4 regions of the Photobacterium atrarenae genome follow, and region 2 is predicted to be linked to each of the others. Evidence: predicted binding sites of a transcription regulator. Region 2 holds the regulator's gene; each other region holds the start of a gene.
What was found. Region 2 encodes CRP, which controls carbon source genes, mostly activating them, when cyclic AMP is high. Its sites were predicted from a motif close to TGTGANNNNNNTCACA; they were not measured.

Region 1 (5,233 bases), 320 kb from region 2:
CGATCACCTTATTCAGCAGCGGCGCCGACAGGACGTTAATCGGCAGCATGAATTCCATTTCGGTCAGGCGCTGCGAGGCCGGGAGCGTCCCCAGGCACATGGCCTCACCATCGAGCGGGCAGCGCAGCACATCGGCGATCAGTTGCTGCAGCACCGGCAGCCAGGCGGCGTCATAGTTCTCCAGCCGCAACAGGGCCAGGATTTTCTCCCGGGTCGCTTCGCTGTCAACCGGCGCGGTAAACTCGATCTCCTCAAACAGGGTATGCAGGAACGTCCCCGGCCGGGCACCGCGCGGGAAGGTGTAAATCGACAGCTGCTGCGCTTCCGCCTCGCCGTCTTCGGCCTGCTGCTCGCCGGAGGAGTCGGTATCAAAACCTGGCATCTCGAACGAAGCATCATGGTTATGGTGGCCCTGCTTGATGAGGCCAGAATAACTGGTGATCCACCAGTTGCGCTCAATTTGCTGCTGGAAGGTCGCCGCAGCCAGTTCCGGCGGCTCACTTTCAACCGGCGTCCACGCAGTTTCCGGCAACGCAGGCGGCGTTGTCACTGCAATCGAGGCACAAGCCGAAGCCAGCTTCAGCAATGCCTGCTCCAGCTCGGCTATCCCGCCTTCCTGACCATCCTGAACCAGCCAGCCGATGGCCGACTGGTGCAGCCCGGTCGGCTCCTTGCGACTCAGGCCGTTGCGCAGCGGCGCCATGCCGATATAACAGCCGTAAACGGCGCGGGTCAGCGCCACATACATCAGCCGCAAATCTTCCGCCAGCCGCTCCTGCTCCGCCAGGGCGAGGCTCTCTTCCTGCCCGGTGACATCCAGCACCGCCTGCTGGGTCACTTCATCGTGAAACAACGCGGTGTCCGCCGCCCGGTAGCCACAGACAAACGGCAGGAAGACGAGATCATATTCCAGCCCCTTGGATTTGTGGATGGTGACGATTTGCACCAGATTGCGATCCGATTCCAGCCGTAACTGCTGCTCATCAACATCGCCGTTCGGCATGTCGATGTGCTCGGCCAGCCAGCGGATCAGGCCGTGGTCGCTGTCGAGGGTCTGGCTCGCCTGTTGCAACAACTCGCCGAGATGGAGAATGTCGGTCAGGCGCCGCTCGCCGCCGTTTTCGGCCAACAGCCGCTCCGGGATCTGGCGCTTGGTCAGCACCTGTCGCAGCATCGGCAACACCCCACGGGTTTGCCATACTTTGCGATACTCGCGAAACTCAGCAACCTGCTGCTCCCACTTCTCTTCGCTGACATTGAGTTCATCGAGCTGGCGGGCACTGAGCGCAAACAGCCCGGAGGCGAGTGCCGCACGTAATGCCCGCTCATCTTCCGGGATCAGGACAGCAGCCAGCAACCGTTGCAGATCCTGAGCTTCGGCGCAGGCAAAAACGCTGTCGCGGTTCGACAGGTAGACACTGGCAATCCCCTGCGCAGCCAGCGCCTGACGGATCATCGCCCCTTCGTTGCCGGTACGCACCAGCACCGAAATATCACTGGCGCGGATCGGCTGGCTCTCCTCGCCGTCCATCAGTTTGGCGTCGCCCTGCTGTGACAAGGTCAGGATGCGTTGGATCTCAGCGGCAGTCGCCGCTGCCATTACCTGCTGATAGTCGCCTTTTTTGACCGGTACATCGGCCTCCTGAGACCAGAAGGTCAGGGCCGGCTGCTTGCAGCCTGCCAGCTGCCAGCTGCGATTGCCCGCTTTCGGACTGTACTTGACCGGCAGGAAGGTGATGTCGAGATCGTAGATAAACGGCCGGGATGGTTGTTCAAAAATGCAATTCACCGCGGTGACCATTTCAGCGGTCGAGCGCCAGTTGGTGCCCAGGGTGTAGTGAGCACTAACCTGACGTCGGGCACGGATATAGGTAAAGATATCCGCCCCCCGGAAGGCATAAATGGCCTGCTTGGGATCGCCGATCATAAACAGGCCGCAGTCCGGCGATTGTGCCGCCATGTCCACCGACACTTCGGTTACATCGGCTGCCTGCGGGCGCTGCTCGCCGTACACGGTATTGAAAATGCTGTATTGCAGGGGATCGGTATCCTGAAATTCATCGATCATTGCTACCGGGAACTGGCTGCGGATCCGCGCCGCCAGGCTGCCATCAGGGTCATTGGCCAGCGCGGCAGCCAGCTGGGTCAGCAGATCATCAAATGACAGCCAGCCTTTGCGCTGCTTGGCTTCAGCCAAGAGCTGGCGACACTCGCGAATGGCATGGGCCAGCAAGGGATCCCTGACATTGGGTTTGTTTTCGAGTAATTCATCAATCGCGACAAAGACCGGATGCTGCGGCGGATTACCTTTGCTGGTTTTCTCCACCAACACCTGCTGCGAGAACTTCTCCAGCGCCTTGGGCAGACGGTAATCCGTGGTGTCCTGATCGGCCCAGGCCCCCACTTCCGCCAGCGCTTTCGGCAAGCTGGTTTTGGTATAGCTGCGCTTGTTCACGCCGGAGTCAGCAATCAGGGCCTGAAAGTCGGCGGCATCGGCCCGCCACAGCTGCTTCACCTGCTCAATGCGAGCGATATTCTGTGCATGCAGCTGCTCCAGGGAGCCGGACAGCTCGGGAGCCCGGATCGCAACCTCCGCGCCCGACAGGAACAGGTTAATGTCTTTTAACAGTGCACCCGGCGAGGCCCAGATGCTGCGTACTTCAGACGCCAGGGTGCGAGACAGCGGGTAAAAATGGCGACGCCAGTAATCGGCCACCACCTGCGCCCGCAACTGACTCTCTTCGGTCACAAATTCATTGTCGAACAGGCTGCCGGATTCAAAGGCATTCTGGGTCAGCATCCGCTGACAAAATCCGTGAATGGTAAAAATCGCCGCCTCGTCCATCTGCCGCTCCGCCTGAAGCAGGATCGCCGCAGCCGCCTTGTGATCCGGGATCTCATCCAGCAACGGGGCAATCACCGGATCGTTGCTCTGGCCGCGATTAAAGGCCAGACGGGCATCGTGGATCCGCCGCCGGATCCGATCGCGCAGCTCAGCCGTGGCAGCTTCGGTAAACGTCACCACCAGAATTTGATCGACCGGCAATTCGCGCGGAAACCGGCTGACAGGATCGCCATGGCCGAGCAGCAGGCGCAGGTAGAGACTGGCAATGGTAAAGGTCTTCCCGGTCCCGGCCGAGGCTTCAATCAGCCGGTTGCCGTGAAGCGGAAACGTCATCGGCTCCAGCGCCTGCGGCGTGGTGCTCGCGACTGCCGAACCGTCCTGAAGATGATCTGCTGATGTATGTTGTTGACTCATCGGATACATGCGTTCCTGTTATGGCCCGAAACCCTGTTCGTCCAATATATTTTTTTGTGATCAGGGGCGAACTCAAAGGAATATATCGAATTTAATGACATTCTTATCTGTTGATATGAGAGATCTTTCACATTTTCCCCCGGCGTCATTCGCTATCATTCGCCCCACGAAATCTGGTCACCTCTGGACCTGTGGCCGTACAGCAAGCACCCTACAATCTACAATGATTTGCTGGCGGCCACGCTACTTTTTCTTTCCCTGCTTGCCCAGCCCTACGACTCAACTTTCTGTAGTTTCAGCACTGCCGGTTTGAGGTAAGTTTCTGCGGCCAGCGCCGCCGATTTACTGACAGAATCGTCCCATTCCGGCCATACCCGGTTGATATACACATTCATCCCTTCACCGCTGAACAGATACCCGCCGTTGAACGCTTCGGCCATCTTGAGCCGGGCTTTCTCCTGCGTGTCCTCGTCACTGTGCCAGTTGCCCTGCTTATCCTGGCACGCCTGCAACCCTGCCAGTGCCGTGCGTGGGAAATACGGCAACGGTTGCAACAGTCCCTGATCATAAGCCAGTAATAAGGATGTCAGGTGGGTCCGGGCTTCTGCCGCGTCGACCGGGGCCAGCGTGTAGTGCTCATCCACGCCCAGCAAATGCGTTGGCCCGGCCTGACCGGCCAAGGCCAGACAGAGGTGCTCCATCCAGCCCTGCAAAATATCCTGCGCCCGGATCGCCCCCGGACGATAACGCACCAGCCCTGCCAGGGTGTGGTGCCTGAGCCAGCCCAGCAAGCGGATTGAACGCTCGCCGAGATCCAACGTTAGGTCCACCTCGACATCCGGCAGCGGCTGGGCCATCAGCCCGGTTACGGTATCGGCCAGCGTCTCGATCGGCCCGCGCTCCTGAGCCAGCTCCAGCGCGCCGAACTCCCCGAGCGGCAGCGCGCCGGAAGCTTGTTGATAGCAGGTAAAGCGAGCAAAAAGCGCATCTTTCTGTGCCGGTGTGCCCTGGCTGCCGGCCTCCAGAAAGGCAGTCAGTAATTCGCTGCGCAGCTGGAAGCGGCCCAGCCCGTCGAGGGCAAACGGCTCATCGTCTGCCATCGCCCCTTTGGCCGCCTCGAAGAAGACTTTCAACCGCCGGTTGAAAAAATACTGCACCGGCAGACGCCAGAAACGGATCAGCTCCGCCAACTCCAGCTCAGGCTCGGTGCCCTCGCTCTCCGGCTCCCGGGCCAACGGCTGGCTGTGAAACGCTTCGCTCGCCACCTGATGACGCCGGGCAACCGGCAGCCATTCGGCGGCAAAACTCGGATTCGGCCCCTGAAACGCCTGCGGGCTGAACGGCACCAGCGGATGATAATGTTGCAGCGCGTCGACGATGCGGGCCGCCGATTCATCGGCGCTCAGCGGCTGATCGCCTTCCAGGCAGTATCCCTGCTGGCAGTATTCAAGCAGCTCGCTGACCAGCACCGACGGCATTTTCTCACTGTTATCCTGGATCGAGCGGCCGACATAGCTGATATACAAGGCTTCCTGCGCCGAGAGAATTGCTTCGAGGAACAGATAACGGTCATCATCCCGGCGCGAACGATCCCCGTAACGTCCCTGTCCGGCCATCAGATCAAAGCCTTCCGGCGGGATCGAGCGTGGGTACACGCCGTCGTTCATCCCCAGCAGGCAGACCACCTTGAACGGGATCGAACGCATCGGCATCAGGGTACAGAAGTTGACCTGACCGGCGAGGAAGCGCTGGCTGATCCGCTCGCCGGACAGCTTATCATTGAGATAGCTGCGCAGCACCGCCGGGCTGATGACTTCCCGGTATCCGGCATCGAGCAACTGCTGCTCCAGTTGCTCGAGCTTATCGCGGATCATCCGCAGCACCATTTCCCCGTCGGTATCAACCCGGAAAAAATCATCCAGCAGCTGATTGAGCAGCCCGGTCCATGCCTGTGCTGGTTGCTGCTGCGCCAGC
Region 2 (5,233 bases):
CGACCCGGACACCCTGACCAACCTGATTGAGCACTTCGTGCTGCGTGAGGGCACCGATTACGGTGAGCAGGAGCTCAGCATGCGCGAGAAGGTCAGCCACGTGCGCCAGCAACTGCAGAGCGGCGAAGCGGTGATTGTGTTCTCCGAGCTGCATGAAACGGTCGATATCAAACTTCGCCGCCAACTGGGTACGTAACGTTCCGCGATCGCGGCAGATCCCCTGCAATTTTGACAATCCGGCTTGACCTGCCCCCTGCTCGCCTGTTAATAACTCTTTCCGTTATTGTTAACGACAGGGTTTGTCATGTCTGCAAAACATCCAATTATTGCAGTTACGGGGTCTTCGGGCGCCGGAACGTCGACCACTTCCGAAGCCTTTCGCAAAATGTTCAACATGATGGGCATCAATGCGGCCTGGCTGGAAGGCGACAGCTTCCACCGCTTCACCCGTCCGGAAATGGACGTCGAGATCCGCAAGGCAAAAGAACAAGGCCGGCACATCAGTTACTTTGGTCCCCAGGCCAATGACTTTGCCCAGTTGGAGAACTTTTTCCGCCAGTACGGCGACGACGGCAGCGGGAAATTTCGCCGCTATCTCCACACCTTTGACGAAGCCGTGCCCTATAACCAGATGCCGGGCACCTTCACGCCCTGGCAGGATCTGCCGGAAAATACCAATGTGTTGTTCTATGAAGGGCTGCACGGTGGGGTGGTGGATGGCGATGTCAACGTCGCCCAACATGTGGATTTGCTGATCGGCATGGTGCCGATCGTTAACCTGGAATGGATCCAGAAAATTGTCCGCGATACCCGCGACCGCGGCCACTCCCGGGAAGCGGTGATGGAGTCGGTGGTCCGCTCGATGGATGATTACCTCAACTACATCACCCCGCAGTTCTCCCGCACCCACATCAACTTCCAGCGGGTCCCGACGGTCGACACGTCCAACCCGTTTACCGCCAAGGCGATCCCCAGCCTGGACGAGAGCTTTGTGGTGATCCGTTTCCGCGGCATCAAAAATGTCGATTTCCCGTATCTGCTGGCAATGATCCAAGGCTCGTTCATGTCGCGCCACAATACCCTGGTAGTGCCGGGCGGCAAGATGAGTTTCGCCATGGAGCTGATCATGCGGCCCCTGATCCAACAGCTGATCGAAACCGGGAAGATTGGCTAAGCCAACGACGGCCCTGTCACCGGGACGTGACAAGAAGGCAGCCCTTCTCGTCACGTCTCCGTTTAGGCCGGAACCACTTCCCAGGAGTGGGTCATTTCCACCCCTTCGCCCAGCATCAGGCACACCGAGCAGTATTTCTCCAGCGAATCGGCTACAGTCTTGGCAACCAGGGCTTCATCTAAGTCGTGACCGGTGACCACAAAATGCAGGTTAGCCGTGGTAAAAATCCGCGGTGCCTGCTCCCGGCGCTCGGAGGAAATTTGCGCTTCACAGCCGGTAATTTTCTGGCCGGCAGATTTTAGCCCGTCCACCACATCAACCGAGCTGCAGCCACCGGCGGCCATCAGCACCAGCTCCATCGGGCTCGGTGCGGTCGCCCCGCCATTGCCATCCATCACCACACTGTGGCCGGAGTTGGACTGACCTAAAAACGTCATCTCTTCGACCCATTTCACTCGCGATTGCATTGCTTACTCCTTACTGCTGACAGGGGTTTCAGACACTATCTCACAAGTGTGTGATCATGTGCACAGTTACAACGGCAAAATGCCAATTTCAGATAGATCAATATCAAGAAAAACCCGGCGAAAAAAGATAAACTCTCAACTAATTATTCACGTGAGCTTGCAGCCCAGCGGCTGACTGGCATATCCTAGTCGGCGAACAATGTTATTGTGATGCCCAGCCGCGAATTATAGGGATGTCATTGCTGGGCAACAAACGCAGAGGAAGTTAGTAATATGGTTCCAGGTAAACCTCAAACAGATCCAACGCTAGAGTGGTTTCTTTCCCATTGCCACATCCACAAATACCCGTCAAAGAGCACTTTGATCCATGCCGGCGAGAAAGCAGAAACACTCTACTACATCGTCAAGGGTTCTGTTGCCGTATTGATCAAGGATGAAGAAGGCAAGGAGATGATCCTGTCTTACCTCAACCAGGGCGACTTCATTGGCGAGCTGGGCCTGTTCGAAGAAGGCCAGGAGCGTACCGCCTGGGTTCGTGCCAAGACCCCATGTGAAGTGGCTGAAATCTCCTTTAAGAAATTCCGTCAGCTGATCCAGGTCAACCCGGATATCCTGATGCGTCTTTCTGCGCAAATGGCGAGCCGCCTGCAAGTCACCAGCCAGAAAGTCGGTGACCTGGCCTTCCTGGATGTGACCGGTCGGATTGCCCAAACCCTGCTGAACCTGGCCAAGCAACCAGATGCCATGACCCACCCGGACGGTATGCAGATTAAGATCACGCGTCAGGAAATTGGTCAAATCGTCGGTTGTTCACGTGAAACCGTCGGCCGTATCCTGAAGATGCTGGAAGAACAAAACCTGATTTCAGCCCACGGCAAAACCATTGTCGTTTACGGCACTCGCTAAACGCCGACCGCTCAATCGTTCAAAAGCCGCACCCCGTGCGGCTTTTTTCATCGCCGTGATTTGGACCTAACTTCCGGCGCCTCTCCGCCCTTGCACTCTGCATATTTGCTGCTAAATTGAGCATATCAATGGGATCAGTATCCTCCGCCATTGCGGCCCGATAGCAACGCAGCAACTGGCGAACGATACCAACCACATCAACAAGCAGCGGAAAGTCACGATATGGATATCGAGCGTTTTGCCCCCAACACCAGCACAACACCACCAGCCGTTTTGCAGGCACTGCCCGCCACCATCGAGATGACCGGCTTTAGCGACCCGCGCCATTACCTGGAACAACAACCGCCGCTAGATCCCGAAAGCCGCCACCAGGATCAGGAAAGCGACTGGGTGCCACCACTCGACAACCAGCACGAGCCATTACCAACTTTACTCACTTAGAAAAAAACAGCCAGGGTAGTTACCTTACCCTGGCTGCTGAGTGCTCAGCGAAACGGTTCGCGCTTCGCCGGATATCTGATGATCACGCCATCACTGATTTGTACTTTCGAAGATCTTATCGGCTGATGCTTCGACAAAACCGCGATACAGCTCGCCATCTTCGGTCGGATAGCGCTTGGCGAACTCATAGAAGCCGCCCGGGATCTCACGGATCCCATCCAGGAAGCTCACCGGTACCCGATCGGCCATGGTCGATGACTGCTCCAGCAGCACTGCCGGGCTGCCTTTCACTTCACCGCCCGCTTCATTGATCGCAAAACCATTATGACGCAGCAAGTGATTCACCTCGCGTACCTCAGTAAACTGCTCCAACTGGTTGACGCTGACGGTAAAGTGGTTAGCACCAAAGCCATGGGCCGCAACCCAGCCGGCGTACTCACTTTCCGCCGACAACAGCTCATAGGTGGCATAATCGAGATCCCACAACCGGCCACCGTAGAGGAATGCCGGATCCTTCAGCGCCGCATCCGGCACCTGGTTCACCAGATCACGTACCGTCTGCTGCAGCAAGGATGAGAACTGACCCACCAGCAACTCACTGATAAACACCTTCGGCGCCGCCGGATTCGGGTGCTCGAAGTGCTCGGCATACAGCTTTTTCGCTTCGAAGTGGTACTTACCGCAAGGCTTATAGCCAATGGCGATAAATGGTGCCGCCAGACGATCCAGACCGACCTGCGGCAGGTTGAATGTCCGCAGCGCGATATGATCGTTGAGCAGGGGTTCATCTTCCTCGAGCAGGTCATGGACCTGCGCGGCTGATGGACACAAGCGCTGGGTATAATCCTGCCACAGCGCGTTAAACAATTGCTCGACCCTTTCCATGATACTTGTTCCCCTTACCTAATCGCGGTGTCGCGGCCGGCGCGACTTACATAGTGATCCCCGGCGACAATTGTGCCGGCAGTTCGGTGTGCTCGCCTTCCATTGAGGCCATCGGGTACGCACAGTAATCGGCGGCATAGTACGCGCTCGGACGCAGGTTACCGGAAGCGCCCGGACCACCGAACGGCGCATCACCGCTGGCCCCGGTCAGCTGACGGTTGCGATTCACAATCCCGGCACGAATATGGTCGATAAAGTACTGCCATTCATCGTCCTGGGTGCTGACCAGACCAGCTGACAGGCCATAGCGCGTGTCATTGGCCAGCTCAACCGCTTGCGCCAGATCGTCATAGCGTGCAACCTGCAGCAGCGGACCGAAGTATTCTTCATCCGGCAGCTCAGCAATCTTGCTGACTTCGATGATCCCCGGTGTCACCACCGCCCCCTGACCACGCTTGGCTTCCAGCAGCATCTCACCACCCAGCTCAACCAGGTTGGCCTGGGCACGGATAATGTTGTCCGCAGCTGCAACCGAGATCTGCGGGCCCATAAACGGCTGCGGTTCGGCAAACGGGCCATCAACGTTGAGCTGAGACGCCGCTTCAACCAGACGCGCCAAGACAGCATCACCTTCAGGGCCTTTCGGCAGGTACAGACGACGGGCACAGGTGCAACGCTGACCGGCACTGATAAAGGCCGACTGAATAATAGTGTAGACAGTGGCATCGAGCTCGCCATAATCTTTGGAGATCACCATCGGGTTGTTGCCGCCCATTTCCAGCGCCAGCATTTTACCCGGCTGACCGGCAAACTGACGGTGCAGGATATGGCCGGTATTGGCACTGCCGGTAAACAGCAGGCCGTCAATGCCATGTGAGCCCGCCAGGGCTTCACCGGTCGCACGCGCGCCCTGGACCAGGTTGATCACGCCATCCGGCAGGCCGGCCTGTTGCCACAGCTTCATGGTTTCTTCCGCCACTTTCGGCGTCAGATCCGACGGCTTGAAGACCACGGTGTTGCCCGCCAGCAAAGCCGGAACAATATGGCCGTTGGGCAGGTGGCCCGGGAAGTTGTACGGGCCGAAGACGGCCATTACGCCCAGCGGACGGTGGCGTAGCACGGCTTGGGTACCGCCGGCAACTTCTTTCTGCTTATAGCCTGTGCGCTCTTCATAGGCGCGCAGGGAAATGGCAATCTTGCCCACCATAGCGCCGGCTTCGGTGCGGGTTTCCCACAACGGCTTACCGGTTTCTTCGGCAATCGTCCGGGCAATGTGCTCGCTGTTCTCTTTCACCAACTCAGCAAACCGTTCAACAATTGCCCGGCGCTCGCTCAGATCGGTCTTGCGCCAGCTCAGTAG
Region 3 (5,233 bases), on a different contig from region 2:
AGTGGCACTTGCTGCAGGTGCTGTTCTTTAACCAGTTTGAAAGCCTGATCCAACAGTTCAAACGCAGACTGGACATAACCCTGGGCCAGCAGAATTTCACTCTGCTGTAGGATTGCCCATAGCGCCTGGTGATAGACATGATACTGGCGCGCCATTTTTTCGGTTTGCTGCATCATTGGCAGGGCACGGCTGAGGTTGCCGAGGCAGTGGTGCACTTCACCGACCACGGAGGTGGCGACGATTCGGCTGCGGTAGGTAGTAGACGGCAGCTGGCCGAGGGCCTGTTCGGAAAGTACCAGGGCATCTTCCGGTTTGCTCTGGTTAATCGCTACCTGAGCTCGTAGTGCATTGAATTCGCCTTGGAGGGCGTCATCAAGCACGACATTGTGTTTCTGCATCTGGGCTTCGGCTTCGGCAATCAACTCACCCACATCATTGTAGCGGTGCTGGCTTTGCATCAGCCACAGGCGGAGCAGGGCAAGTCTTGGAGTGCTGAAGACCTGCTCACGGTCAAGCAGGGCGATGCTGTCTTCCAGCAGGTTCAGTTCGCCATGGTGGAACATCTCCCAGCCAAACTCCGACAGAATATGAACACTCAGCTCTTTATCTTCGATTTTCAGCGCATGCAGCAGAGCCTGTTGGGGCGAATTCTGTTTCAGCCAGGCTTTGGCTGCCAGGGAATGCAGCTCGGCCCGTTGCTGAGGGATTTGCGAGTAGCGCTGGTGGCGCAGGAACTCGGCGAACAGGTTGTGGAAGCGGTACCAGTTGTTTTCGCCTTCCAACGGGTTGAGAAACAACCCATAGCGGTTGAGAGACTCCAGCATTGCCAGGGCGTCCGTTCGCCCGGTCAGCTCTGAGACCAGTTCAGCGTTGAACATATCCAATACCGAGCATTGCAGCAGGAATTGCCGGGTTTCCCGATCCAGTTGGTCGAATACTTCTTCAGCCAGGTAATCCCACAGATGGCCGCGGTTAAAGCTGGCCATCGACACGGCTGATTCGACCAGGTTGTCTGGTTTTTGCTGGGCATGTAAGGCAATCAGTTGCAATGCGGACGGCCAGCCTTCAACCTGCTCGCGCAGGGTGGTGAGGACATCGGATTCCACGCTGTTGCTAACCCGCTTATCGAAAAATCGCCGGGTTTCTTCTTCATCAAATGCCAGCCGGTGGTTATCCACTTCAATCAGCTGATCACGGACCCGCAGGTTAGCGGTGCCCAGTGGCGGCAGGGTCCGGCTGGTGACCACCAGCGTCAGGTTATCCGGCATGCTTTTGAGGAAAAAACGCATGCCGTCATGAATGTCGTCGTTGTTGATGACGTGGTAATCGTCGAGCACCAGGTAGGTTTGTTGGTGGTATTCGCCGAGTTCTCCGAAGAGTTCACTAAACAGGGTGGAGAGACAGGCGAACTGACGGCGCTCAGCCATTGCCTGGGTTTTCAGGCAGGCATTGCCGGTGGCTTTATTGATAGCCTGAAGCAGGTAATTGGCGAACCGGAAGGTATCGTTATCATTTTCATCGATGCTGAACCAGCCGGTATGCGGGTGTTCGTTCAACCATTGCGCGGCCATGGTCGTTTTGCCGTAACCAGCCGGAGAGCGAAATAACACAAGACGATAAAAAGGCGCCTGTTCAAGGGTTTCCAGCAAACGAGGACGCAGGATTGCATTATGAAGGCGCGCAGGACGGGTCAGTTTAGAAGGTATCCACATAGTCTTGTTGTCTTTGTAAGGTTTCGGGAACGATCGAAGGTTTTCGGGCTTTTTGTGATTTTTCTTATGTTTTCAGCCAACTTTTCGATCTTTAGCAATAAAAATCATGCAACTTTTTAATTTCACAATATTTGATCTACGCCATAACTTTACCCGGGTTCATGTTTAATTCAGCAATTGTGTGCGCTCTCATCCCTAAATTTATGAGGGCTGTCACATATATCGAATTATTCACCAAAGATTAAGACCGATGTTGCACATCTGATTTAAGCTGTGGTTGTGAATCATGTTGCATTTGTTGTTTGCCAGGAAGCGGCCTCCGCCTCGAAACTTTGCAGAGCGTCACATAAAGGGAGGGAGCAGATGAACTACGCCCCTGCCACTCCTCCCTCATCCACCGTCTTGCGGGAGGATGTTTTTAGGGGGGAACGAAGGCAACATGGACATCAGTTGGAAATCATCCTTAGAGCGAGATTGAGCCATGTCTATGAATGGTCAGACAAAGCAATTCGATAAAGCGGCCTTTAAAGCAGCTGTCGAGAAACACCTATCCACCACCTATGCCAATACTGCAGAGACGGCGACAACCCGGAGCTGGTATCTGGCGATGGGCCGTGCCCTGGCTGAAATCAGCACCGGCAACCTGCTGGCGACTGAACAGAAATTGGCGGCAGAAAAAGCCCGCAGTGTAAACTACCTGTCGCTTGAGTTCCTGATTGGTCGCCTGACCGGGAACAACCTGATCAGTATGGGTCTGTATGAAAACGTTGCTGCTGCGATGGAAGAGTTGGGGCAAAATCTGACTGATCTGCTGGAAGAAGAGCGTGATCCGGCACTGGGTAATGGTGGTCTGGGTCGTCTGGCTGCTTGTTTTATGGATTCTCTGGCTGCCCAGGAATACCCGGCAGTGGGTTACGGCCTGCATTATGAATATGGCCTTTTCCGTCAGTCGTTTGTGGACGGCCGTCAGGTGGAAGCACCGGATGCATGGCGTGGCCTTGAAGGTTATCCATGGGAAGTGATGCGTCCTGAGCTGGCTCAGACGGTGAGCCTGTACGGTCATGTTGAAGCCTACACGGACGAACATGGCAACGCCTGCCGCCGCTGGGTGCCGGGCATGACGGTTGAAGGTGTGGCCTGGGATCTGCCGATTGTTGGTTACGACAACCAGAGCGTTTACCCGCTGCGCCTCTGGGAGTGCCGCTCCAGTGCACCGTTCAACCTGGCACGTTTTAACGACGGTGACTATGTGGGTGCGCAATATCCGGCGCTGGAAGCCGGAAACGTGACGAAAGTGCTGTACCCGAATGACAATCACGATCAGGGTAAAGCGCTGCGCCTGATGCAGCAGTATTTCCACTGTGCCTGTTCGGTGGCCGATATCCTGCGTCGCCACATTGGTGCCGGGAACACCATTGAAGAGCTGTCTAAGCTGGAAACCATTCAGCTGAACGATACGCACCCGACCATCGCCATTCCGGAACTGATGCGTATCCTGATTGATGAATTCAAGCTGGGTTGGGATGCAGCATGGGCCATTTCTTCGAAGACGTTTGCCTACACCAATCACACCCTGCTGCCGGAAGCGCTGGAAACCTGGAGCGAGGCACTGATTGCGCAAATGCTGCCGCGCCACATGGAAATCATCTTTGAAATTAACCATCGTTTCATGACGCTGGTCGAGAAGACCTGGCCGGGCAACAATGAAGTGAAGCGCAAGCTGTCCATTATTCAGGAAGGCCCGCAGCGCATGGTGCGCATGGCAAACCTGTGTGTGGTCAGCACCTATGCGGTGAACGGGGTAGCAGCGCTGCACTCTGAGCTGGTGAAGCGGGATCTGTTCCCTGAATTCAACGAGCTGTTCCCGGGCCGCCTGACCAATGTGACCAACGGGGTCACGCCGCGCCGCTGGATTAAGTACTGTAACCCGGGTCTGTCCGCCCTGATCAGTGAGAAAGTGGGCGAGGACTGGCCACTGAAGCTGGAAAAAGTGGCAGATCTGACCAAGTTTGCCGACGATGAAGCATTCCAGAAGCGTTACATGGCGGTGAAGCAAGAGAACAAGCAGCGCCTGGCTGACTGGGTGAAAGAGAACATGGATATCGACCTCGATACCAATGCTATCTTTGATATTCAGATCAAACGTCTGCATGAGTACAAACGCCAGCACCTGAATCTGCTGCACATCCTGTCGCTGTATCATCGTCTGATCAACGATCCGACGTTTGACATGCACCCGCGCGTGTTCTTCTTCGGTGCCAAGGCAGCGCCGGGCTATGCCCTGGCCAAAGACATTATCTTTGCCATTAACCAGGTGGCCGCCAAGGTGAACAATGATCCGCGTCTGAAAGGTAAACTGAAAGTGGTGTTCATTCCGGATTACCGCGTCAGCCTGGCAGAAATCCTGTTCCCGGCGGCAGATGTCTCCGAGCAGATCTCTACCGCAGGTAAGGAAGCTTCCGGTACCGGCAATATGAAGTTTGCGATGAATGGCGCCCTGACCATCGGCACCATGGATGGCGCCAATGTTGAAATGCGCGAAGAAGTTGGCGATGACAACATCTTTATCTTCGGCCTGCTGGTCGATGAAGTTCAAAAACTAAAACAAGAGGGCTACGACCCTTACCGCTACTACCATGCTGATAGCCTGCTTCGCGCTGCGCTGGATGTGCTGGAGACCGATGAGTTCACACCGGGCTATCCGGGGCAACTGGCCGCGATTCGCCATAATCTGCTGGACGGTGGTGACCCTTACCTGGTGCTGGCTGACTTTGCGGACTACGTGAAAACGCACGAGAAAATTGACGCAGAATATCGCGATCAGAAAACGTGGGCTCGTAAAGCGATTCTCAACACAGCCCTGATGAGCAAGTTCAGCTCAGACCGGAGTATCCGTGATTATGCCAATAACATCTGGAAGCTCGAGCCGGTAAGCCGTTAATTCACCGCTGGTGATAACGTCTGGATAGATATCAGCAATGACCCTAACATCGTAGCGGTCGCAAGGCCGCTATCGGAGAGAACGATGAAAGACGATCAAGTATTAAAACAAGTAGCTGACATGGTTGGTATTGCCGATAGCTATGTCAGTGCCTGGGGAGATGAAGCCAAGGTGGACAGCGAAACGATCCGTCGTCTGCTGGCTGCCTTGGGCTACGACACCAAAAGTGATGAAGCTTTGTTGGAGTCCGCCAACAAAAAACAGCGCCCGGATGTGCTGGCGCCGGTGAAGGTGATCCGCAGTGGTGAGCCGATGCATATCGCGATGTACTTGGGCCTCAGTGCCCGCATCAGCGATTTCAGCTGGCGTCTGGAAACCGAGCAGGGCGAAGTGATGGAAGGCTGGCTGCAATCTCAGCTGATCAGTGATGACCGCGAAGACGGCGGCCCGCTGGTGTTTGCGCTGCCAAGTGAACTGGCCTGGGGCTATCATAAGCTTGAAGTGTATCGTAAGCGTCGTAAATCTCCGTTTGAAATGACTTTGATCGTCACGCCTCAATCTTGTTATAAGCAGGAAGCCT
Region 4 (5,233 bases), 250 kb from region 2:
TGGGCTTTGTCAATTCCAGCCGGGCCCGGGCCAAGGTGCATGCCTGGTTCCGCAAACAGGATCGCGATAAGAATATCCTCGCCGGGCGCGAGATTTTGGAGACCGAGCTGGCCAAAATTGGCGCGACGCTCAAAGATGCCGAAGCTTATGCCCTGAAGCGGTTTAATGTGCCCTCGCCGGTAGAGCTGTATGCCGGGATCGGCAGCGGCGACTTGCGGATCAACCAGGTGGTTAACCACATCAATGCCCTGGTCAACAAGCCCACCGCCGAGGAAGAAGATCAGCAACTGCTGGAGAAACTCAGCGAGACCGGGACCCGGACCATCAAGAAACCGCAGCGCGATGCCGTGGTGGTCGAAGGGGTCGATAACCTGATGACCCATCTGGCACGTTGCTGTCAGCCAATTCCGGGCGACGATATCCAGGGCTTTGTCACCCAGGGGCGCGGTATTTCCGTGCACCGGCAGGACTGCGAGCAGCTGGAAGAGTTGCGCCATGTCGCGCCGGAGCGGATCATTGATACCGTTTGGGGCGGTGGCTTTGTCGGTAACTATACCCTGACAGTGCGAGTGACTGCCGCCGAGCGCAACGGGCTGCTCAAGGAGCTGACCAATACCTTTGCCAACGAGAAGGTGAAAGTGGCTGGGGTGAAGAGCCGGATTGATTTCAAAAAGCAGATGTCGATCATGGACTTCGATCTGGAGCTGACCGATCTGGAAGTGCTGAGCCGGGTGCTCAAGCGGGTCGAGCAGGTTAAAGACGTTGCTGAGGCCAAGCGGCTTCATTAAGGTTGTCAGCGTTCAAGCGCGAACAACGCATTGCGACAACGGGTAGCCTGGCTGCCCGTTTTTGTATCGCCAGCAGATTAAACAGGTAGTATTTGACATGAGTGATAAAGCACCGGCGCCAATCGAGCAACTGATCGAAATTATGGCCAAACTCCGAGATCCGGAGACGGGGTGTCCGTGGGATCTGAAGCAGGATTTTGCCTCTATCGTGCCGCACACCCTAGAAGAAGCTTATGAAGTGGCTGATGCCATTGCGCAGCAGAACTGGGGCGAGGTTCGCGAAGAGCTGGGCGACTTGTTGTTTCAGGTGATTTTTTACAGCCAGCTCGGCAAAGAGCAGGGGCTGTTTGCCTTTGATGATGTGGTTCGCAGCATCAATGAAAAGCTGATCCGTCGCCATCCCCATGTGTTCGGTAACACTGAGTTTGCCAGCGAAGCCGATATCCATGCTAACTGGGAAGCGGAAAAAGCCAAAGAGCGGGCCGAGAAAGGCGAAGACCTCAGCCTGTTGGCCAATATTCCCAAGGCGCTGCCGGCGCTGATTCGGGCGGAGAAAATTCAAAAGCGCTGCGCCAAGCACGGGTTTGACTGGGACAGTCTGGGACCTGTGGTGGATAAGGTACGCGAAGAGATTGACGAAGTGATGGAAGAGGCCATCCAGGTGGCACCGTCCCAGGACAGAGTCGAAGATGAAATCGGCGATCTGCTGTTTGCGGTGGTCAACCTTAGCCGTCACCTTCAGGTGAAACCGGAGGTGGCGTTGCAGCGGGCCAATCAGAAATTCGAGCGCCGCTTTCGCGAAGTTGAAAAAAGTGTGCTAGAACAAGGAAAGCGTGTTGAAGAGTGCTCTCTGGAAACGCTGGATCATGAGTGGAATCGCGTCAAACAGCGTGAGCGTTAACCCGGTGCTGCAACACGGTTGAGTGGCTGAGGTGCTGACGATAGCCTACTTGGGGATCTTTGATTTGAGACAAAAAAAAACTGCGAATGCTGTGATAGTTTTCACGTTGTGGCGATAAAGTGTGTCTGGTATACTAATTTCCCGTCCAGATACTTTTTATATCCTCTATACCAATCTTCCAGGTAAAACATGACGACGAATTACATTTTTGTTACGGGCGGGGTCGTATCCTCTCTAGGTAAAGGTATTGCTGCAGCTTCTCTGGCGGCGATTCTCGAAGCGCGTGGTCTGAAAGTGACCATGATGAAGCTAGACCCTTATATCAACGTTGATCCAGGCACCATGAGTCCGATTCAACACGGTGAAGTATTCGTAACGGAAGACGGTGCAGAGACCGACCTTGACCTGGGTCACTACGAGCGTTTCATTCGTACCAAAATGACCAAGCGCAACAACTTTACGGCTGGCCGCGTGTATGCGGACGTGCTGCGTAAAGAGCGCCGTGGCGACTATCTGGGTGCCACCATTCAGGTGATCCCGCATATTACCAATGAAATCAAAGAACGTGTGATTGCCGGTGCCGAAGGCCATGATGTGGCGATCGTCGAAGTCGGTGGTACTGTGGGGGATATCGAGTCCCTGCCGTTCATGGAAGCGATTCGTCAGCTGGGCGTTGAACTGGGCCGTGAGCGCGCCATGTTTACCCACCTGACGCTGGTCCCTTACCTGGCAGCGGCCGGCGAAGTGAAAACCAAACCGACCCAGCACTCGGTGAAAGAACTGCTGTCGATCGGGATCCAACCGGATGTGCTGATCTGCCGGAGCGACCGCGTGATCCCGGCGAACGAACGTGCCAAGATTGCACTGTTCTGTAACGTGCCGGAAAAAGCCGTCATCTCGATGAAAGATGTCGACTCCATCTACAAAATCCCACAACTGATCAAAGCCCAGGGCCTGGATGATCTGGTGTGTCAGCGCTTCGGCATCACTGCCCCTGAAGCCAATCTGTCTGAGTGGGAGCAGGTGATCTACGAAGAAGCCAATCCGACAGATGAAGTCACCATCGGGATGGTCGGTAAGTACATTGAACTGCCGGATGCGTACAAGTCGGTCAACGAAGCCCTGAAGCACGCAGGCCTGAAAAACCGCCTGTCGGTTAACATCAAGTATGTTGACTCACAAGATGTAGAGTCGAAAGGCACAGAAGTGCTGGAAGGCCTGGATGCAATCCTGGTTCCTGGCGGCTTCGGCGGCCGTGGCGTAGAAGGGAAGATCACCACGGCGCAATATGCCCGTGAGAACAAAATCCCGTATCTGGGGATCTGCCTGGGAATGCAGGTCGCGCTGATCGAATATGCCCGTCATGTCGCGGGCCTGGAAGGCGCGCATTCGACTGAATTCAATGCTGATACCAAACACCCGGTGGTGGGTCTGATCACCGAGTGGATTGACAGTGAAGGTAAAGTGGAAGAGCGTAGCGAAGAATCAGATCTGGGCGGCACCATGCGTCTGGGGTCACAGCTATGTCACCTGGCCGAAGGTTCGAAAGCCCGTGAACTGTACGGTAACGCGACGATCCACGAGCGTCACCGTCACCGTTACGAAGTGAATAACAACCTGCTGCCGAAACTGGAGAAAGCGGGCTTGAAAGTTTCGGGTCTGTCTGCAGACAAGAAGCTGGTGGAAATTATCGAGATCCCGAACCACCCATGGTTCGTGGCGGCTCAGTTCCACCCTGAGTTCACCTCAACACCTCGCGATGGCCATCCGCTGTTTGAAGGCTTTGTGAAGGCGGCGGGCGAGAACCTGCGCGGTGAGCTGAATAAGTAAGGATTACGGATAGCTGTAACCATAAGCGTTGCAGCTATTTTTTTAGCTTTTAAATTGAAGATAAAGCAAGAGGAAACATAATGTCTAAGATCGTTAAAGTTCTAGGTCGTGAAATTATCGATTCACGTGGTAACCCAACTGTTGAAGCGGAAGTTCACCTAGAAGGCGGTTTCGTCGGTATGGCTGCTGCGCCGTCTGGTGCATCGACTGGTTCTCGCGAAGCACTTGAACTACGTGACGGCGACAAGTCTCGTTTCCTGGGTAAAGGCGTTCTGAAAGCTGTTGAAGCTGTGAACGGCCCAATTGCTGAAGCACTGGTTGGGAAGGATGCGAAAGCTCAGGCTGACATCGATCAGGTGATGATTGACCTGGACGGTACTGACAACAAGTCTAACTTCGGTGCAAACGCAATCCTGGCTGTTTCTCTGGCCAACGCCAAAGCCGCTGCGGCAGCAAAAGGCATGCCGCTGTATGAGCACATTGCTGAGCTGAACGGCACTCCAGGTCAATTCTCTATGCCGCTGCCTATGATGAACATCATCAACGGTGGTGAGCACGCGGACAACAACGTCGACATCCAGGAGTTCATGATCCAGCCTGTCGGTGCCAAGACCCTGAAAGAAGGTCTGCGTATCGGTGCTGAAGTGTTCCACAACCTGGCCAAAGTTCTGAAAGCGAAAGGTATGAGCACTGCAGTTGGTGACGAAGGTGGTTTCGCGCCGAACCTGGAATCAAATGCTGCTGCCCTGGCTGCAATTAAAGAAGCGGTTGAGATGGCTGGCTATGAGCTGGGCAAAGACGTGACGCTGGCGATGGACTGTGCGGCCTCTGAATTCTTCGATAAAGAAGCTGGCAACTACAACATGAAAGGTGAAGGTAAAATCTTCACTTCTGAAGAGTTTAACCACTACCTGGCTGGCCTGGTTGATGAATACCCAATCGTCTCTATCGAAGACGGCCTGGACGAGTCTGACTGGGACGGCTTCAAGCACCAGACTGAACTGCTGGGCGGCAAAATCCAGCTGGTGGGTGACGATCTGTTCGTAACCAACACCAAGATCCTGAAAGAAGGGATTGAGAAAGGTGTTGCGAACTCTATCCTGATCAAATTCAACCAAATCGGCTCTCTGACCGAAACGCTGGCTGCGATCAAGATGGCGAAAGACGCCGGTTACACTGCGGTTATCTCTCACCGTTCAGGTGAGACTGAAGATGCAACGATTGCCGACCTGGCAGTGGGTACTGCAGCGGGCCAGATTAAGACCGGTTCTATGAGCCGTTCTGACCGTGTTGCGAAATACAACCAGCTGATCCGTATCGAGGAAGCGCTGGGTGAAAAAGCACCGTACAATGGTCTGAAAGAAGTGAAAGGCCAAGCGTAATCCACGCTGGACCGCTCGGGTGAGTTCAAATCATCCGCACCGAGAAAACCGCCTGACTCAGGCGGTTTTTTTTCGCCTGAAGCCTGTGTCTCTGTACTGAAATGCTTGCTGCTCAGAAGGTTATCTTGCGGGTCATCAGCCCTTTTTATGATCAGTTTGCCTTGAACTGGCCCTAGTCACACCCAGCGCTTTATGGGATTATTAGGGCTATTTTCTAAATAGCCCCACGGGGTGATCGCCAAGATCATGCTGAGGGAGCAAAAGTGCCGTACACGGATTGAAAGAATGGGAGCCGTATGCGTTTGTTCACGGTCGCGCTACTGATGGTGCTG

Region 1: recB (exodeoxyribonuclease V subunit beta) is a predicted target of CRP. The motif match lies at 3,376-3,391, and genes of this name have one in related genera.
Region 3: malT (HTH-type transcriptional regulator MalT) is a predicted target of CRP. The motif match lies at 1,915-1,930, and genes of this name have one in related genera.
Region 4: pyrG (CTP synthase) is a predicted target of CRP. The motif match lies at 1,780-1,795, and genes of this name have one in related genera.

What each region holds. Positions count from the first base shown of each region.
Region 1 covers NZ_CP101508.1:565,270-570,502, reverse strand. The annotation lists gene recB (exodeoxyribonuclease V subunit beta) at 1-3,259, opposite strand, end outside; gene recC (exodeoxyribonuclease V subunit gamma) at 3,532-5,233, opposite strand, start outside.
Region 2 covers NZ_CP101508.1:243,636-248,868, reverse strand. The annotation lists gene NNL38_RS01195 (YheU family protein) at 1-196, shown strand, start outside; gene NNL38_RS01190 (phosphoribulokinase) at 305-1,174, shown strand; gene NNL38_RS01185 (OsmC family protein) at 1,237-1,641, opposite strand; gene crp (cAMP-activated global transcriptional regulator CRP) at 1,915-2,547, shown strand; gene NNL38_RS01175 (hypothetical protein) at 2,770-2,988, shown strand; gene NNL38_RS01170 (DUF1338 domain-containing protein) at 3,079-3,873, opposite strand; gene astD (succinylglutamate-semialdehyde dehydrogenase) at 3,920-5,233, opposite strand, start outside.
Region 3 covers NZ_CP101509.1:136,717-141,949, reverse strand. The annotation lists gene malT (HTH-type transcriptional regulator MalT) at 1-1,712, opposite strand, end outside; gene NNL38_RS16825 (glycogen/starch/alpha-glucan phosphorylase) at 2,194-4,653, shown strand; gene malQ (4-alpha-glucanotransferase) at 4,738-5,233, shown strand, end outside.
Region 4 covers NZ_CP101508.1:492,572-497,804, forward strand. The annotation lists gene relA (GTP diphosphokinase) at 1-788, shown strand, start outside; gene mazG (nucleoside triphosphate pyrophosphohydrolase) at 886-1,689, shown strand; gene pyrG (CTP synthase) at 1,879-3,519, shown strand; gene eno (phosphopyruvate hydratase) at 3,600-4,901, shown strand; gene ftsB (cell division protein FtsB) at 5,198-5,233, shown strand, end outside.